4 regions of the Kitasatospora sp. NPDC022785 genome follow, and region 3 is predicted to be linked to each of the others. Evidence: riboswitches for the same ligand, from Rfam matches in the RefSeq annotation. Region 3 holds a riboswitch; each other region holds the start of a gene.
What was found. A riboswitch is a leader RNA that binds a small molecule or an ion and turns the genes downstream of it on or off. The one in region 3 is predicted to bind cyclic di-AMP.

Region 1 (3,576 bases), on a different contig from region 3:
AGCATCAGCTGGACGGTCTGCGTCATGCCTCCGCCGCGGTACTCGGCGCCGGCCACGGTGGCGAGGTCGCCGCGCAGCTGGTTGAGCTCGTCCTGGGCGACGGCGACCTGCTGCTGGAGGGTGCCGGTCTCGTGCTGGAGCCGCTGCTGGGCGTCGAGCGCCGCGTTGTGCTTCTCCGAGGCCTGCTCGGCCTCGTCGTAGAGCTGCTCGACCTGCGCCTTGACGTCCTTGCGGCTGGAGGGCGTGTCCGGCGAGCCCGGCGCGGCCTGGGCGGTGCCGCCACCGGCCATACCGAGCACGGTGGTGGCCGCCGCTGTCAGCACCAGCGCACGGGCGAGCGCGTGCGCTCCTGACAGCGGGGAACGGCGGTGCACGGCCATGCGACGGTGGCTCCAATCCTGCGGCCCGGCCCCGCCGCCGCACCGGGGGTGGGCGGCTCGTGAGCGGGAGTCCGGTGGCAGACGTTAGCGAGTCCGGGCGATCGAGTCCAAACCCCTCCCAACCCGAATATTTGACCCTCAATCGGACATCTGCCCGAGCCGCCGGAAAAGCCGCAGGCCCGGCCTCCCACGAGGGGAGGCCGGGCCTGTCGGGGCCGATGCGGATCAGACGCGCACGATGGCGGAGATCGGCAGCATGGTGGCGGTCTCGTACCGGACCACCGCACCGGGCTTCGGCGCGTGGATGACCTGCCCGCCGCCCACGTACAGGGCGACGTGGCTGGCGTCGGCACGGTAGATGATCAGGTCGCCGGGCTGGGCGTTGGCGATGTTGGTGCCGACGTTGGTCCCGTAACCGGCCTGCTGCTGCGAGGTGCGCGGCAGCGAGACGCCCGCCTGCGCATAGGCCCAGCCGGTGAGGCCGGAGCAGTCGAAGGAGCTCGGGCCGGTGGCGCCGTAGACGTACGGCGAACCGAGCTTGCTCTCGGCGGCGGCGATCGCGGCGGCGGCGCGCGAGCCGTTGGCGGCCGGCGCGGCGGGCTTGGCGGCGGCCGGCGCCGAGGACGACGCACCGAGGTCGGTGCGGCTGTTGTCGCGGGAGGCGCGGTCGGCGTCGGCCTTGGCCTTCGCCTCGGCCTTGGCGGCGTCCGCCTTGGCCTTCGCCTCGGCGGCGGCCTTCTCCTCGGCCGCGCGCAGCGCCTGGCGCTCCTGCTCGGTCAGCGTGTTGAGCAGGTCCTGGGCCTTGGCCAGCTTGCCCTGGACCTCCTCCTTGGAGGCCTTCAGCTGCTGGGTGGTGGTCTCCAGCTCGCCGAGCTTGGCCTGGGCCTCGTTGCGGTCCTGGTCGAGCTTGCGCTGCTGCTCCTGGAGGTCCTTCAGCGCACCGGACTGGGTGCTGCTGGCCTGGGTCAGCGCACCGGCCTGGTTCAGGAAGTTGTCCGGGCTGGACGAGAGCATCAGCTGGACGGTCGACGATATGCCGCCGTTGCGGTACTGCTCGCCGGCGATCTCGGCGAGGCCGCCCTGGGCCTCGGTCACCGAGGCCTGCTGACGGGCCACCTGGTCCTGGAGCTCGCCGACCTGCTTCTGCAGCTCCTGCTGCTTGGCCTGGGCACCGTTGTACTTCTCGGTCGCCTGCTCGGCCTGCTCGTTGAGCTGGTCGACCTGCTCCTTGACCTGGTCCTTGGTCGGCGTCGGGTCGGCGTGGGCGCCGGACTGCGCGGAGAGGGCGACGGCAGCGGCGGCGACACCGGTCAGGATCGAGACCCGGGCGCGGCCGGCAGGCTTGGGACGACGATGGGACGCCACGAAGGCGGACTCCTTCTTCCAACGCCCGCCTACCGGGTGAGCTGACGGGTTCGGGCCGGAAGCGTGCCCTACGACGCCTCACCGGCCGTTCCAGCGGCCGACCTGGCGCCGATTCACCCCGGAGGAACATTGGTTCCCCGGCTCCGCTCCACAGCGCCCCCGACTGCTGGGCTCCCCGTCGGACCGGTCTGCGACCCGTCCCGCTGCTTCACGAACTCGGCGGTAAACCCCCGCCGCCACCCAGGCTGGGTGATCGACTGTGCGGTGGTTCGAGGCACGACCCTAGTAACAGAACCGTGATCCGTTCAAATCCTTGTCAGAAAAAAGACGGAAGAATACCCAAGTTCATTTGTGAATATGACCGGGTGTGACGGGCGCCGTACGCGGAGCTGATCATTTCTCACATACGGCCGGGAACACCGACGCCACCCCCGCTCGGAGGTGGCGCGGATCACAGGGCCGGATCCCGGCCCCTGGGCGTGTCGGTCCGTCAGACCCGGCGGATGGTGTTGATCTTCATCGCGTCGGCCTTCATCACCTTCACCACATCGCCGGTGTGCGGCGCGTGCACCACCATGCCGTTGCCGATGTACATCGCGACGTGGCTGCGGTCGTCGCGGTAGATGATCAGGTCGCCCGGCTGGGCCTCGGCGAGCGAGGGCACCCGGGTGCCGACGTTGCCCTGTGCCTGCGAGGTGCGCGGCAGCGAGACGCCGGCCTTCCCGTACGCCCAGACCATCAGGCCGGAGCAGTCGAAGGTGCTCGGGCCGGTGGCGCCCCAGATGTACGGCGAGCCCTGCTTGCTCATCGCGTTGGAGACGGCCGCCCCGGCGAGACCGGAGGCCTGCGGCAGGCTGCCGAGGTCGGCACGCTCGCTACCGCGCGAGGCCCGGTCGTCCTGCTGCTGGGCGGCCTTCAGCGCGGCCCGGTCCGCCGCACTCAGCGAGTTCAGCAGGTCCTGGGCCTCCTTCAGCTTCTTGTTGACCTCGGCCTTGGACTGGTTCAGGTCCTTGGTCGTGGTGTCCAGCGAGGCGAGGATCGCGGCGGCCTCGGTCTTCTGCTGGTCCAGCCGGCGCTGCTGGTCCTGGAGGCCCTTGAGCGCGTCGGCCTGGCTGGAGCTGGCCTGCTGCACGCTGGAGGCCTTGTCCAGGTAGCCGGACGGGTCGGAGGAGAGCATCAGCTGCACGGACGGGTCGATGCCACCGGTGCGGTACTGCTCGCCGGCCACCGCGGCCAGCCCGCCCTGAAGCTGGGTCATCTGGTCCTGGCCGCGTGCCACCTGGTCCTGGAGCTGGTCGGCCTGCTTGCGGAGCTGGTCGGCCCGCTCCTTGGCGCCGTTGTACTTCTCGGTCGCCTGCTCGGCCTCCTCCTGGAGCTGGTCGATCTGCGCCTTCACGTCCTCCTTCTTGGGGGACGGGGTCGGCGCGGCGTGGGCGGCGACCTGGGCGGAGAGGGCGACCGCGGTCGCCGCGGCAGCGGTGAGCACGGAGACCCGCGCGCGGCTCGGCTGCTTGGGACGGCGGTGGGAGGCCAAGTGACCGGCTCCTTCCTTTTACGGACTCACCCAATCGAGTGAGAATCCGGAAAATAGGTTTGACGCCAGACCCTAGTGAAGATCCAGGCTTTGCGCCACTCCCCCGTTGGCGTGAACTCCGCCCCGCCGCCATGACTTCACGAGATCGCCACAGCACCGCAAGCCCCGCGCTGACCAGGCGTCACCCCGTCCGGCGGGGCCCGGGACAGCCTACGGCCGGGCCAGCCGGTTCAGCAGCAGCACCGAGGCGACAGGGCGCGCACCCGCCTTGCGCACGCCCTCCGCGACCTCCCGGTC
Region 2 (3,576 bases), on a different contig from region 3:
GCGCTGCTGGCCGACCGGCTCTCCTTCACCGGCGCGGCCGGTGCACAGGTCGCCGAGGTCGTCCGCCAGGTCGAGGCCGTTGCGGCCGCCTACCCGGAGGCCGCCAAGTACGCGCCCGGCGACATTCTCTGACGGTTTCTCAGGCGATCTCCCTGACGATTTCCCAGACGTACGAGGGCTCCGCTGCCGGTCAGGTGGCGGGGCCCTCGGGCGTTTCGGGGGCCCGCGGGGCGGACGCCCCGGCGGCGAGGTGGCCCGGGTCGAGCGGCGGGGCGTTGGTGGCGCAGGAGTAGTGGCAGTCCGGCTCGGCCACCGGGTGGTCCTCGGCGGCCAGGACGTTGCCCCGGACGGTCGTGAACGCGGTGAGCCCGCCCGTGACCAGCAGCCCGGCGCAGATCAGCATCGCCGTCCGGAAGGCGGAGTTCACGGAGGAGGGCACCTGGTAGGCGTCGCCGCTGAGCCCGGCCAGTGCGGGCAGCGCGGCGACCGCGAGCAGGCCGGCCGCGCGGGCGGCGGCGTTGTTGACGCCGCTGGCGATGCCCGCGTGCCGGACCTCCACCGCCGCCAGCACGGTCGCGGTCAGCGGTGCCACCAGCAGCACCATTCCGCAGCCCATCACGGTGACGGCCGGCAGCACGTCCGTCCAGTACGAGGCTCCCGGGCCGATCCGCAGCATCAGCATCACGCCGGCCGCGCAGATCAGCGGGCCCACGGTGAGCGGCACCCGTGGGCCGATCCGCTTGCCCAGCCGGCCGGCCCGGGCGGAGAGCGCCAGCATCAGCACGGTGATCGGCACCAGGGCCAGCCCGGAGACGAGCGGCGAGAAGCCCGAGACGATCTGCAACTGCACGACCAGCAGGAAGAACACCCCGCTGAAGGCGGCGTAGACGCAGAGGGTGACCAGGTTCACCGCGGTGAACAGCCGGGAGGAGAAGAGGCCGAGCGGCAGCATCGGCTCCGGGGTGCGGCGCTCGACCACGACGAAGGCCGCGCCCAGCAGCAGCCCGGCCGCGCCGGTCAGCCAGACCCCGGGGGTCAGCCCGTCGCCGGCCGCGGTCAGGGCGTAGGTGACGGAGCCGAGGGCCAGCGCGGCCAGCGCCGCGCCGAGCACGTCGAACCGGCCGGTCGCGCTCTCGTCCCGGCTCTCCGGCACGTGCCGGGACGCCACGGCCACGACCACCACGGCCAGCGGGATGTTCAGCAGGAAGATCCACCGCCAGCCGGGGCCGTCCACCAGCCAGCCGCCGAGGAAGGGGCCGACCGCGGCCGACACCCCGCCCAGGCCCGACCAGAGGCCGACCGCCGTCGAGCGGTCGTCCGGGTGGTAGACGGCCTGAAGCATCGCCAGCGAGCCGGGCGTGAGCAGTGCCCCGCCGATGCCCTGGACCGCGCGGGCGGCGATCAGCACCTCGATGGTGGGTGCGGCGGCGCAGGCCGCCGAGGCGACGGCGAACCAGATGACGCCGAGCAGGAAGACCCGGCGCCGGCCGTAGCGGTCCCCGAGCGCGCCGCCGAGCAGGATCAGCCCGGCCAGGGTGAGCAGATAGGCGTTCAGAGTCCACTGCAGCGCGGCGAGCGGGGCCCCGAGATCGGTGCCGATCCGGGGCAGGGCGACGTTCACGACCGTGCCGTCGAGCATCGCCATGCTGGAGCCGAGCACCGTCGCCAGTAGTACCCAGCGGCCCTGCGCGGTGCCCAGGCGCAGAGTGCCGGCCTCGGAGTTGGTCACGGCCCGATCGTCCGCCCCGGGGGGCCGACGTGACAAGGGTCACCGGGGGTGTGTCGGTGAATGGCTTTCCGTAGGTGATCGCATGCGGACGGACACCGAAATCGGCGGAGCGTCGTGGATCAGTGGCTCGCGGTGAATCGATTGTGCACGTACTGTGCAGCCGATCATTCGGAGTGTCACCGTCATTCCGGCTTTTGTTGCCCGTTCAAGAGATCGACATTGCTTCACCCGATCGGATGGGCTTTAGTTCAGCGACCGCCCGGCGTTGGCCCGGGTGGCCACCGGGTGGAACGCCTAGTCCTGCCGCTGCCTGGTGGTACGAACTGAACTCTGTACGGCAGGAGCGGGGGACCCAAAGGTAAGTCGCCGGACCGGAATTCACGGTCCGGCTTGGGGTGAAGCCGCGCATGCGGCCGGGCAACTCCAGCCCGAACCCGACAGCTCACCTCGCAGGCGTCGGAGAGGAAATTCCCCATGCCCGCACAGGCTCGTCGTATCGCCCTGCCCCGCGCCGCCCGCATCGGTATCGCCACCGCCGTCACCGGCGCCGCGTTCGCCCTTCCGCTGGTGACCACCATCAGCGCCCAGGCCCACACCGCCCCGGCCGCGAAGCCCGCGCAGACCAGCACCTGGACCGGCGCCACCAGCGTCGACGCCGCCCCGGCCGCCGCCGCTCCGGCCGCCGCTCCGGCCGCCGCCGAGGCCGCCAAGCCGGCCGCCGCCCCGGTCGAGGAGAGCTACAAGGTCGTCGGCGGGGACACCCTGTCGAAGATCGCCAACGCCAAGCACGTCGACGGTGGCTGGCAGGCGCTGTACGACCACAACCGCTCGGTCGTCGGCTCCAACCCGAACCTGATCTTCCCGGGCCAGAAGCTCGCGCTCGCCGCCAAGGCCGTCGCCGCTCCGGCCGCCGCCGAGGCCGCCAAGCCGGCCGCCCCCGCCAAGCCCGCCTCGCAGGACTCGGCGAAGCCGGCCACCCACGCCGCCGCCCCGAAGCCGGTCCAGGCCGCCAAGCCCGCGCAGGCCCCGGCCGTCAAGCCGGCGCCCGCCGCCGCCAAGCCGGCCGCCCCGGCCACCACCCCGGCCCCGGCCGCGGTGGCCAGCACCTCCGGCTACGTCGCCCCCGTCGCCAACCCGAAGCTCGGCACCGCCTACGGCGTGGCCGGCTCGATGTGGGCCTCCGGCCACCACACCGGTGCCGACTTCGTCGCCTCCACCGGCACCCCGCTGCGCGCCATCGCGGCCGGCACCGTGGTGAAGGCCGGCAACGGCGGCGCCTACGGCAACGAGGTCGAGATCAAGCTCGCCGACGGCAAGTACGCCCAGTACGCGCACCTGTCCTCGATCGGCGTGAAGATCGGTCAGACCGTCACCGCCGGCCAGCAGATCGGTCTCTCCGGTGCGACCGGCAACGTGACCGGCCCGCACCTGCACTTCGAGATCCGCACCGGCTCGGAGTACGGCTCGGACATCGACCCGATCGCCTACCTGCGGGCGCACGGCGTCTCCATCTGACCTTCGGGCAGAGACCACCGCAGGGTGCGGGGCGTACGACCTCCCGGGATGGTCATGTCGGGTGACCGCTCGACCGGGTGATCGCCGCACCACCGGCGGAACAACGGGCGCGGGACACGCCCAGGCCGGCCCGGCTCGCGAAGCTACTTCGCGGGCCGGGCCGGCCGTTGTCGTTTTCCGGGGAGCTTCCTGGAGCGATGCTCGACCCGGTTCACGCCGCCTCGCTCGGGTCCCGCCTCGCTCGGGTCTCGCCGCCTCGGGTCTCGACCGGGTTCCCGACGCGCTTCACGCCTCGGTTCTCGGCTGGGTCGCGGTTCGGTGGCGTTCGGTGG
Region 3 (3,576 bases):
ATCGCGGCGACCAGCCCGTCGACGTACGCGTCGAAGTCGGCCGGCTTGGCGGTGGGGTAGGCCATCTTCCGGTGGTAGAGCCCCCAGACCGCGGGGGAGTGCACCAGCAGCGTGCCCATCACGGCGAACGTCGCGCGCTGCAGGGCGTTCGGCGGCAGGTTCTCGACGAAGGCGTCCAGCAGCACGATCCCGGCGACCCGCTCGGGCGCGTCCCCGGCGGCCTTGACCACGGTGGCGCCGGTGTACGAGTTGCCGGCGAGGACGGCGCGCTCGATGCCGAGGTGGTCGAGCAGGGCGAGGACGTCGGTGGCGATCGCGGCCGGCGAGTAGTCCCCCCAGGCGATCGAAGACTCGCCGAAGCCGCGCAGGTCCATCGTGATCACCCGGTGGCCGGCGGCGACCAGCAGCGGGCGCAGGTGGCGGTAGGCGGCCCGGCTGTCGAGCATCCCGGGGAGCAGGACGACGGGGGCGCCGTCGCCCTGCTCGGTGTCGTCGTAGGCGAGCCGGCCGCCGGGAACGTCGAGGTACTGGGTGGTGGGGGCGGTGGTGCCGGACATGGGGGCCTCCTCGGTCCGCCGGGACTGTCATCGGCTGGTGTGCCGATAGCCATAAAGCTAAGGCTAATAGCCTTAGCCGTCAAGTGGCCGACGGGGCTTTGCCCGAGGGGCGGGCGGCCGCGGGGCGTCAGACCCCCTCCACCTTGAACGGGTCGTGCTCGGCCAGCAGCTTCTCCAGCCGGGCCTGGTCCACCCGGGTGACGATCTCGTTGGTCTCCTGCTTGTCGCGGATCACCTTGGCCAGGGTGAACGAGGAGGTGACGGTGTAGAGCAGGCCGATCCCGAGGAAGGCCCGGGTCCAGCCGCCCACCGGGAGGTAGGCGATCCCGACCGCGAGGGTGGTGCCGGAGAGTGCGAAGGAGAGCACGGCCTGGACGTAGTACGCGGCCGTGGTGCGTGACTGCATCGGTGCGTTCATGGCGCCAGGATGGCCGCGTCCGACCGGGCCGCACATGAGTAGAAGTACTCAGATGGGGGGTCGTTCGTTGACGTCCAATCACGTTCGGTAGTGTCAGTTGTCGTCAAACCCCCCAAAACACCCATCAGGTCACGTAGTGTCCGGACCGTGTCCTGCTGCCCCGAACGGATGGCTTGGAATCAGGGGCTCCTAGGATTAACGTTTGATAACGCAGCGCGGTCCGCAACGCCGTACCCAGACGGCACCGTGCGCCGTCGCCTAATCCCACCGACCGGCCTCCGGGCAGGTCAGGGAGCCGGGGAACCACGTTCCTTGGGGTGAATCGGCCGGGCCCAGGCCCAGCCGTAGGAGACCTTCCTGCTCCGAACCCGTCAGCTAACCCGGTAGGCGCGAAGGAAGGAAAGGAGCGCGCCTCCGTGGCGTCGACGCACTCTCCGGCACACCTGCCCGGCTCCCCCGCCGGCACCCAGCTGCTCGACCACCCGTGGCCGCCCGCCCACCCCGGCGAGTACGGCGGGCCCTCCGACGAGGCCGCCCCGCAGACCGCCGAGGCCAACCGGCACCGGATGCCGCGTCAGACCCGCGGGACCGCGCCACTGCTCGGCGTCACCGCCGTCGCCGCCACCCTGGGCGCCACCGGCTTCGCCTCCGCGACCCCGGCCGCCGCGCCCGCCGTCGAGGCCCCCGACGAGACCCCGGTCACCCTCGCCGCCGACCCCGGCCTCGCGCTCGCCGCCCGGATCCAGCAGCAGGCCGACAGCCAGCGCACCGCCGCCGAGGAGACCGCCCGGCTCGAGGCCGCCAAGGAGGCCGAGGCCAAGCGTGCCGCGCAGCAGCAGGAGGCCAAGCGGGCCGCCGAGGAGGCCGAGAAGGCCAAGCTCGCCGCCATCAACCTGCCGGTGCGCGACTACAACCTCTCCGCCCACTACGGCCAGAGCGCCTCGTACTGGGCCCACCTGCACACCGGCCTGGACTTCGCCGCGGACACCGGCACCCCCGTCTACGCGGTCGGCCAGGGCACCATCACCTCGGCCGGCTGGGCCGGCTCCTACGGCTACCGGATCGTCGAGACGCTGCCCGACGGCACCGAGATCTGGTACTGCCACCTCTCCTCGATCATCAAGGGCTCCGGCAAGGTCGTCCCCGGCCAGCAGCTCGGCAAGGTCGGCGCCACCGGAAACGTCACCGGCCCGCACCTGCACCTGGAGGTGCGCCCCGGCGGCGGCGCCCCGGTCGACCCGGAGACCTGGTTCGAGCAGCGCGGCATCACCCCCTGAGGCATCGCATCCCCTGAGGCACCGCACCGCCTGAGACGCCGCACCGTCTGAGACGCCGCACCGTCTGACGCACCGCGAGGAAAGGGCGCCCCGGCCCGGGGCGCCCTTTCGCGTCTCACTCCGCCGGCAGCTGCGCCAGGTAGGCGTCGATCTCCTCCTGGCCCGGCTCCGGCGCGAGGTCCGGGAACTCCGCCACCAGCAGCCGCGGAAGCCCCGGCACCGTCCACTCGCCGATCAGGTCCAGCGCCGCCTCGGCCGCCGCCTCCTCGAACGCCCCGAAGTCCCCGGCCAGCTCGTCCGGCATCGGGCGCCCCAACGCCGTCAGCTCCGCCAGATTGCGGTAGCTGCGCCGCATCAGGCCCTGCTCCAGCAGTAGCCGGGCACCGTCCGTGGCCATCCCGACCGAGAGCACCCGGGCCGCGCCCCAGCCGTCCTCGTCCAGCTCGTCCAGCCACCCGGCCGCCGCCAGCGCCTCGAACGCGGCCCGCCGGTCCTCCTCCGGCAGCTCCCGGAACGCCGCCAGCCACTCCCGCACCGCCGCCTCGTCGGCGACGTCCACGTCGTGCGCGCACAGCAGCACCGCGTACAGCCGGGGCCAGGTCACCAGGTCGGCCCGGCGCAGCAGCCCGGCCGCCACCTCGCCCTGCCACTCGGCCTCCGCGTGCAGCCGCTCCTGCCGCTTGGCGTTGAGCCGCTTCGTCGCCCGCTGGTGATCGATCAGCAGCCGCACCGCCTCGCCGTACGCCAGAGGGTCCTGCTCCGGCGCGGGCTGGACGTACAGGTGGAGCCGCTCGTACAGCAGCTGTTCCACGGCGTCCGAGGTCAGCTCCGGCCAGCCGTCGTGCATCCTGCTCTCGCCCAGCTCCAGCAGCGCCAGCACCGCCCGCAGCGGGGATTCGGCCACCGGCGCGCGGCCCTCGGCCTCCGCCCAGGCGAGCAGGTCGGCGGCCTTGGTGCGCGGGGCGAGCCGCAGGTCTTCTTCTTCCATGTCACGTACGGTAACCGGAAAGCCCGGGTAGGGTCGGCTGACATGGTCCCCGTCCGACTCACCGGCCCCCGCCTGGCCATCCGCGAGTTCCACCACACGCCGGGCGACACCGACGCGCTGCACGCGATCTTCGGCGACCCGGAGGCCACCCGCTACCTGCCCTTCGAGCCGCACGACCGCGAGGACTGCGCCGACCAGATCGAGCAGTACCTGGAGGAGGCGCTTCAGGACGAGCGGACGGTCTACCGGCTCGCCGTCACCCGGCACGCCGACGCGGCCGACCCGGCCGACGCCACCCCGATCGGCAACGCCGCCCTCACCCTCGGCAGCCACCGC
Region 4 (3,576 bases), on a different contig from region 3:
TCCAGCGGACCGTCCCACCAGTAGGCGTCCTCCCAGGTGTCGTGGCTGATGCAGCTGCGGAAGGTGATGCCGTGGCTGGCGTGCGGGACGTAGGCGTGGTTGCCGGCGTCGCGGACCACCACGCCCTCGACCACGGTGCCGCGGGCGGCGTCGCCGAGCAGGTGGAAGTGGAGCCCGTACCGGCCGAGGACGGGGGCGGTGACCGGCGCGGCGCCGTCCGGTCCCTTCCAGCTCTCCTTGGTCTCGGCGCGCGGGCCGACCCAGCGCAGGGCGGCGTGCCGGACGTCCGCCCGGCGGGAACTGGTGACGTGGACGTGCGCCCGGCCCGCGGCGCTGCCCTCGACCCGGACGCTGCGGGTCAGGTTGAGCACCTCCGCGCCGACCGTGACGCCCCCTCCGGCCGACACCCGCGGGTGGGCGTACGTCAGCGGCGCCCCCAGGGTGACGGTGGATCCGCTGACGGACCGGACGGAAACGAGGTCGTAGCGGGTGGAGAAGCCCTCCTCGTCCGGCGGGCCGGTCGGGGTGACGGCCAGTTCGTCGCCGGGCTGCCAACCGGCGGGCGGGGCGGCCAGGGTGACGGTGGTGTCGCCGGCCCGCAGCTCGCCGGCGGCGCGGACCCAGGCCGTCCTGGCGGCGCCGTCCAGTCGCAGGTACCCGGCGCCGGTGACCCAGAGGCCGACGTCGGTGTCGACCACCTTCATTCCGTCGCCCTGGAACCGCTTCTCGTCGACGGCCGGGAAGCGCAGGGTGTGCACGGCGGCGCCGTCGGGGGCGAGGGCGAGGATGCCGCGGACCTCCACGTTGCCCGCCGAGGCGAGGGTGACGGTGCGGTCGGCGGCGAAGGTGAGCGTGCCCGACGGCTCGACCAGCAGCGAGGCGACGGTGGCGTCGGTGTCGAGCAGCACCTTGTCGGTGATCCGGACGGCGCTCTGCGGGCCGGGTGTCCTGCCGCCCCAGCCGGTCGGGTCGGACCAGCGGCGGCCGCCCTGGTCGACGGTGGGCGCCGCGGCGGGCTGCCCGGGTGCGGCGGGGGTGCCGTCCTGGGTGCCGGCGGGAGGCGGCGCCCCGTGGTCCATCCCGGCCGCGTCCGGGTCCGTCCCCGCCGTGCCCGGGCCCGTCCCGTCCGGGTGCGTCCCCGCCGCGTCCGGGCCGCCCGGCGAGCGGCGCAGGATCTCCTCGCCGCTGACCGCCGCGAACACCGTGCCGACGGCGAGCCAGCGCAGCATCGTCCGGCGGCGTACGGCAGTTCGGGGATCAGCGGGCGGGATGTCCGGTCTGCGACGTTTTGCCCCGCGGTACACCCGGCGACGCTCTTCCGCCGGCCGACCGGCGTCCGGCTCCTCGTCCATGGCCATCGTTGCGTAGCCCTCCCCCCAGACGGCTGCGTCAGTCCTGACCCTCTGAAGCATAGGCAGTTGCGTTGACCCCGACGGGCGTTGCGCGAAAACGGTCATTTCTGATCATGGTGGACAGCCATACGGCACGTGTTCCGCAAACCGTGACGAGCGTCACACATGTTTGCGGTTTGAACTTAAGTCTGCTTAACGTGCTCCCCGTTCGTGGCCACACGGACCCAGCTCATCCGCAACGCCGAGTCCTGCCGTCGGGTGCGCTGGCAGCGCAGAAACGCACCACGGCAGGAGCGGGGGAACCACAGGTAAGTCGCCCCGGACCGGTCCGCGTACCGGTTCAGGGCTAGGGGTGAAGCCGCGTCCACAGCGCGGCCGGGCAACTCCAGCCCGAATCCGACAGCTCACCTCGCAGGCGTGGGAGAGGACCGCATCTTCATGCTGCCCACCAACGGCACCCGCCTGTCCGGCCGTACCCGTCGCGCGATCGCCACCCTCGGCGTCGTCGGCATCGGCCTCACCGTCCCCTGCCTGACCACCGGCACCGCCTCCGCCGCCTCCGTCGCCACCTGGGACAAGGTCGCCCAGTGCGAGAGCACCGGCAACTGGAGCATCAACACCGGCAACGGCTTCTACGGCGGCCTCCAGTTCACCAACAGCACCTGGGCCGCGTTCGGTGGCACCGCGTACGCGGCCCGCGCCGACCTCGCCACCAAGGACCAGCAGATCGCGATCGCCGAGAAGGTGCTCGCCGTCCAGGGCCCCGGCGCTTGGCCCGTCTGCTCCGTCCAGGCCGGTCTGACCAAGGGCGGCACCCCCGCCGCCGTCGACACCACCACCGCCGCCAAGCCCGCCGCGCAGACCCCGGCCCCGGCCGCCAAGCCGGCCACCCAGGCGCAGCCCCAGGCCGCCGCCAAGCCGGCCGCGCCGAAGGCCGACCAGGCCCCGGCCTCCACCGACTCCGCCAAGCCGCAGGGCGGCCACGACTGGTCGCAGAAGTGGCAGGACAAGGCCGCCTCCAACGACTACACCGTGGTCGCCGGCGACTGGCTCGCCTCGATCGCCGACAAGAACCACGTCCAGGGCGGCTGGGAGCGGCTGTACGAGCTCAACCGCTCCACCCTGACCGACGGCCCGCACGTCATCTACCCGGGCCAGCACCTGACCTTCGGTGACCGCGCCAAGGACCAGGCCTCGGACGAGTCCGGCAAGAACTTCGACTGGTTCAACCGTTCCGCCGGCAACTCCGGCCAGGCCGCCGCGGGCACCGCCGCCGCCAAGCCGGCCGCGCAGGCCCCGGCCGCCCAGGCCGACACCCAGGCGCCCGCGCAGGCCGCCACCGGCAGCATGGCCGCCGCGGTCGCCTTCGCCGAGTCGAAGGTCGGCCAGGCGTACGTCTACGGCGGCACCGGCAACGGCGGCTGGGACTGCTCCGGCCTGACCCAGGCCGCGCTGCGCGCCGCGGGCATCTCCGTGCCGCGCGTCGCCGCCGACCAGGCCGCCGCCTCCACCCACGTCTCGCTGGACGCCCTCAAGCCGGGCGACCTGCTGTTCTGGTCCAACAACGGCCAGGACTCCGGCGTGTACCACGTCGCGCTCTACATCGGCGACGGCAAGTACGTCGAGGCCGCCAACCCCAGCTCGGGCGTGCGCACCCAGACCATCGCCAACTGGGCCCCGGACTTCGCCGGCCGGGTCTGACCCGCAGGTGCGGCTCCCGAGCCGCACCGCTACGCCGCAGCCCCCGGGGAGAGTCTGGTCGCTCCTCCCCGGGGGCTGCGGCGTGTCCGGCCGTTCCCGCCGGGCGTGCGACGCGAATCGTCGGACGCACCCCGGACCTGCCCGCCGACGGCGGCGAGCGGGGTGGCGAAGACCGTGGTGGAATCGGCGCGCAGCGGGCATGCTGCTGCTTCGCACCCGAGAAGGAGTCTCCATGGCCCAGATCACCGTCACGCTCGACGCCAATCTCGCCATCGACGTGATGATGCTCGCCGGTACCAAGAACCCGCAGGACGCCGTCGAGCTGGTCCTGCGCGACTACCTGGCCCGGGGCCGGCACACGGAGACCCGGACCGGCGACGCCGCCGACGACCGGCGGGTGAGCCCGGACCGCCCGATCGCCCAGGACGGCTGAACAACGCGACGACCGGGGCCCGGAGAGCAATCCGCTCTCCGGGCCCCGGTCGTTGTCGTTCAGCGGGCGCCGGCGCCCGTGGAGCCGCGC

Region 1: it holds a riboswitch for cyclic di-AMP, as region 3 does, so the genes downstream of both, ACZ3YO_RS01175 (C40 family peptidase) here and ACZ3YO_RS35795 (M23 family metallopeptidase) in region 3, are expected to answer to the same signal.
Region 2: it holds a riboswitch for cyclic di-AMP, as region 3 does, so the genes downstream of both, ACZ3YO_RS20080 (M23 family metallopeptidase) here and ACZ3YO_RS35795 (M23 family metallopeptidase) in region 3, are expected to answer to the same signal.
Region 4: it holds a riboswitch for cyclic di-AMP, as region 3 does, so the genes downstream of both, ACZ3YO_RS38740 (transglycosylase family protein) here and ACZ3YO_RS35795 (M23 family metallopeptidase) in region 3, are expected to answer to the same signal.

What each region holds. Positions count from the first base shown of each region.
Region 1 covers NZ_JBVHHB010000001.1:271,966-275,541, reverse strand. The annotation lists gene ACZ3YO_RS01180 (C40 family peptidase) at 1-380, opposite strand, end outside; gene ACZ3YO_RS01175 (C40 family peptidase) at 606-1,745, opposite strand; cyclic di-AMP (ydaO/yuaA leader) riboswitch at 1,756-1,911, opposite strand; gene ACZ3YO_RS01170 (C40 family peptidase) at 2,236-3,279, opposite strand; gene ACZ3YO_RS01165 (NYN domain-containing protein) at 3,490-3,576, opposite strand, start outside.
Region 2 covers NZ_JBVHHB010000011.1:204,583-208,158, reverse strand. The annotation lists gene purB (adenylosuccinate lyase) at 1-132, shown strand, start outside; gene ACZ3YO_RS20085 (MFS transporter) at 191-1,729, opposite strand; cyclic di-AMP (ydaO/yuaA leader) riboswitch at 2,041-2,200, shown strand; gene ACZ3YO_RS20080 (M23 family metallopeptidase) at 2,204-3,244, shown strand.
Region 3 covers NZ_JBVHHB010000034.1:69,938-73,513, forward strand. The annotation lists gene ACZ3YO_RS35785 (alpha/beta fold hydrolase) at 1-557, opposite strand, end outside; gene ACZ3YO_RS35790 (YiaA/YiaB family inner membrane protein) at 685-975, opposite strand; cyclic di-AMP (ydaO/yuaA leader) riboswitch at 1,221-1,379, shown strand; gene ACZ3YO_RS35795 (M23 family metallopeptidase) at 1,392-2,252, shown strand; gene ACZ3YO_RS35800 (hypothetical protein) at 2,368-3,240, opposite strand; gene ACZ3YO_RS35805 (GNAT family N-acetyltransferase) at 3,283-3,576, shown strand, end outside.
Region 4 covers NZ_JBVHHB010000046.1:15,945-19,520, forward strand. The annotation lists gene ACZ3YO_RS38735 (hypothetical protein) at 1-1,229, opposite strand, end outside; cyclic di-AMP (ydaO/yuaA leader) riboswitch at 1,621-1,785, shown strand; gene ACZ3YO_RS38740 (transglycosylase family protein) at 1,770-3,053, shown strand; gene ACZ3YO_RS38745 (hypothetical protein) at 3,286-3,486, shown strand; gene ACZ3YO_RS38750 (LacI family DNA-binding transcriptional regulator) at 3,546-3,576, opposite strand, start outside.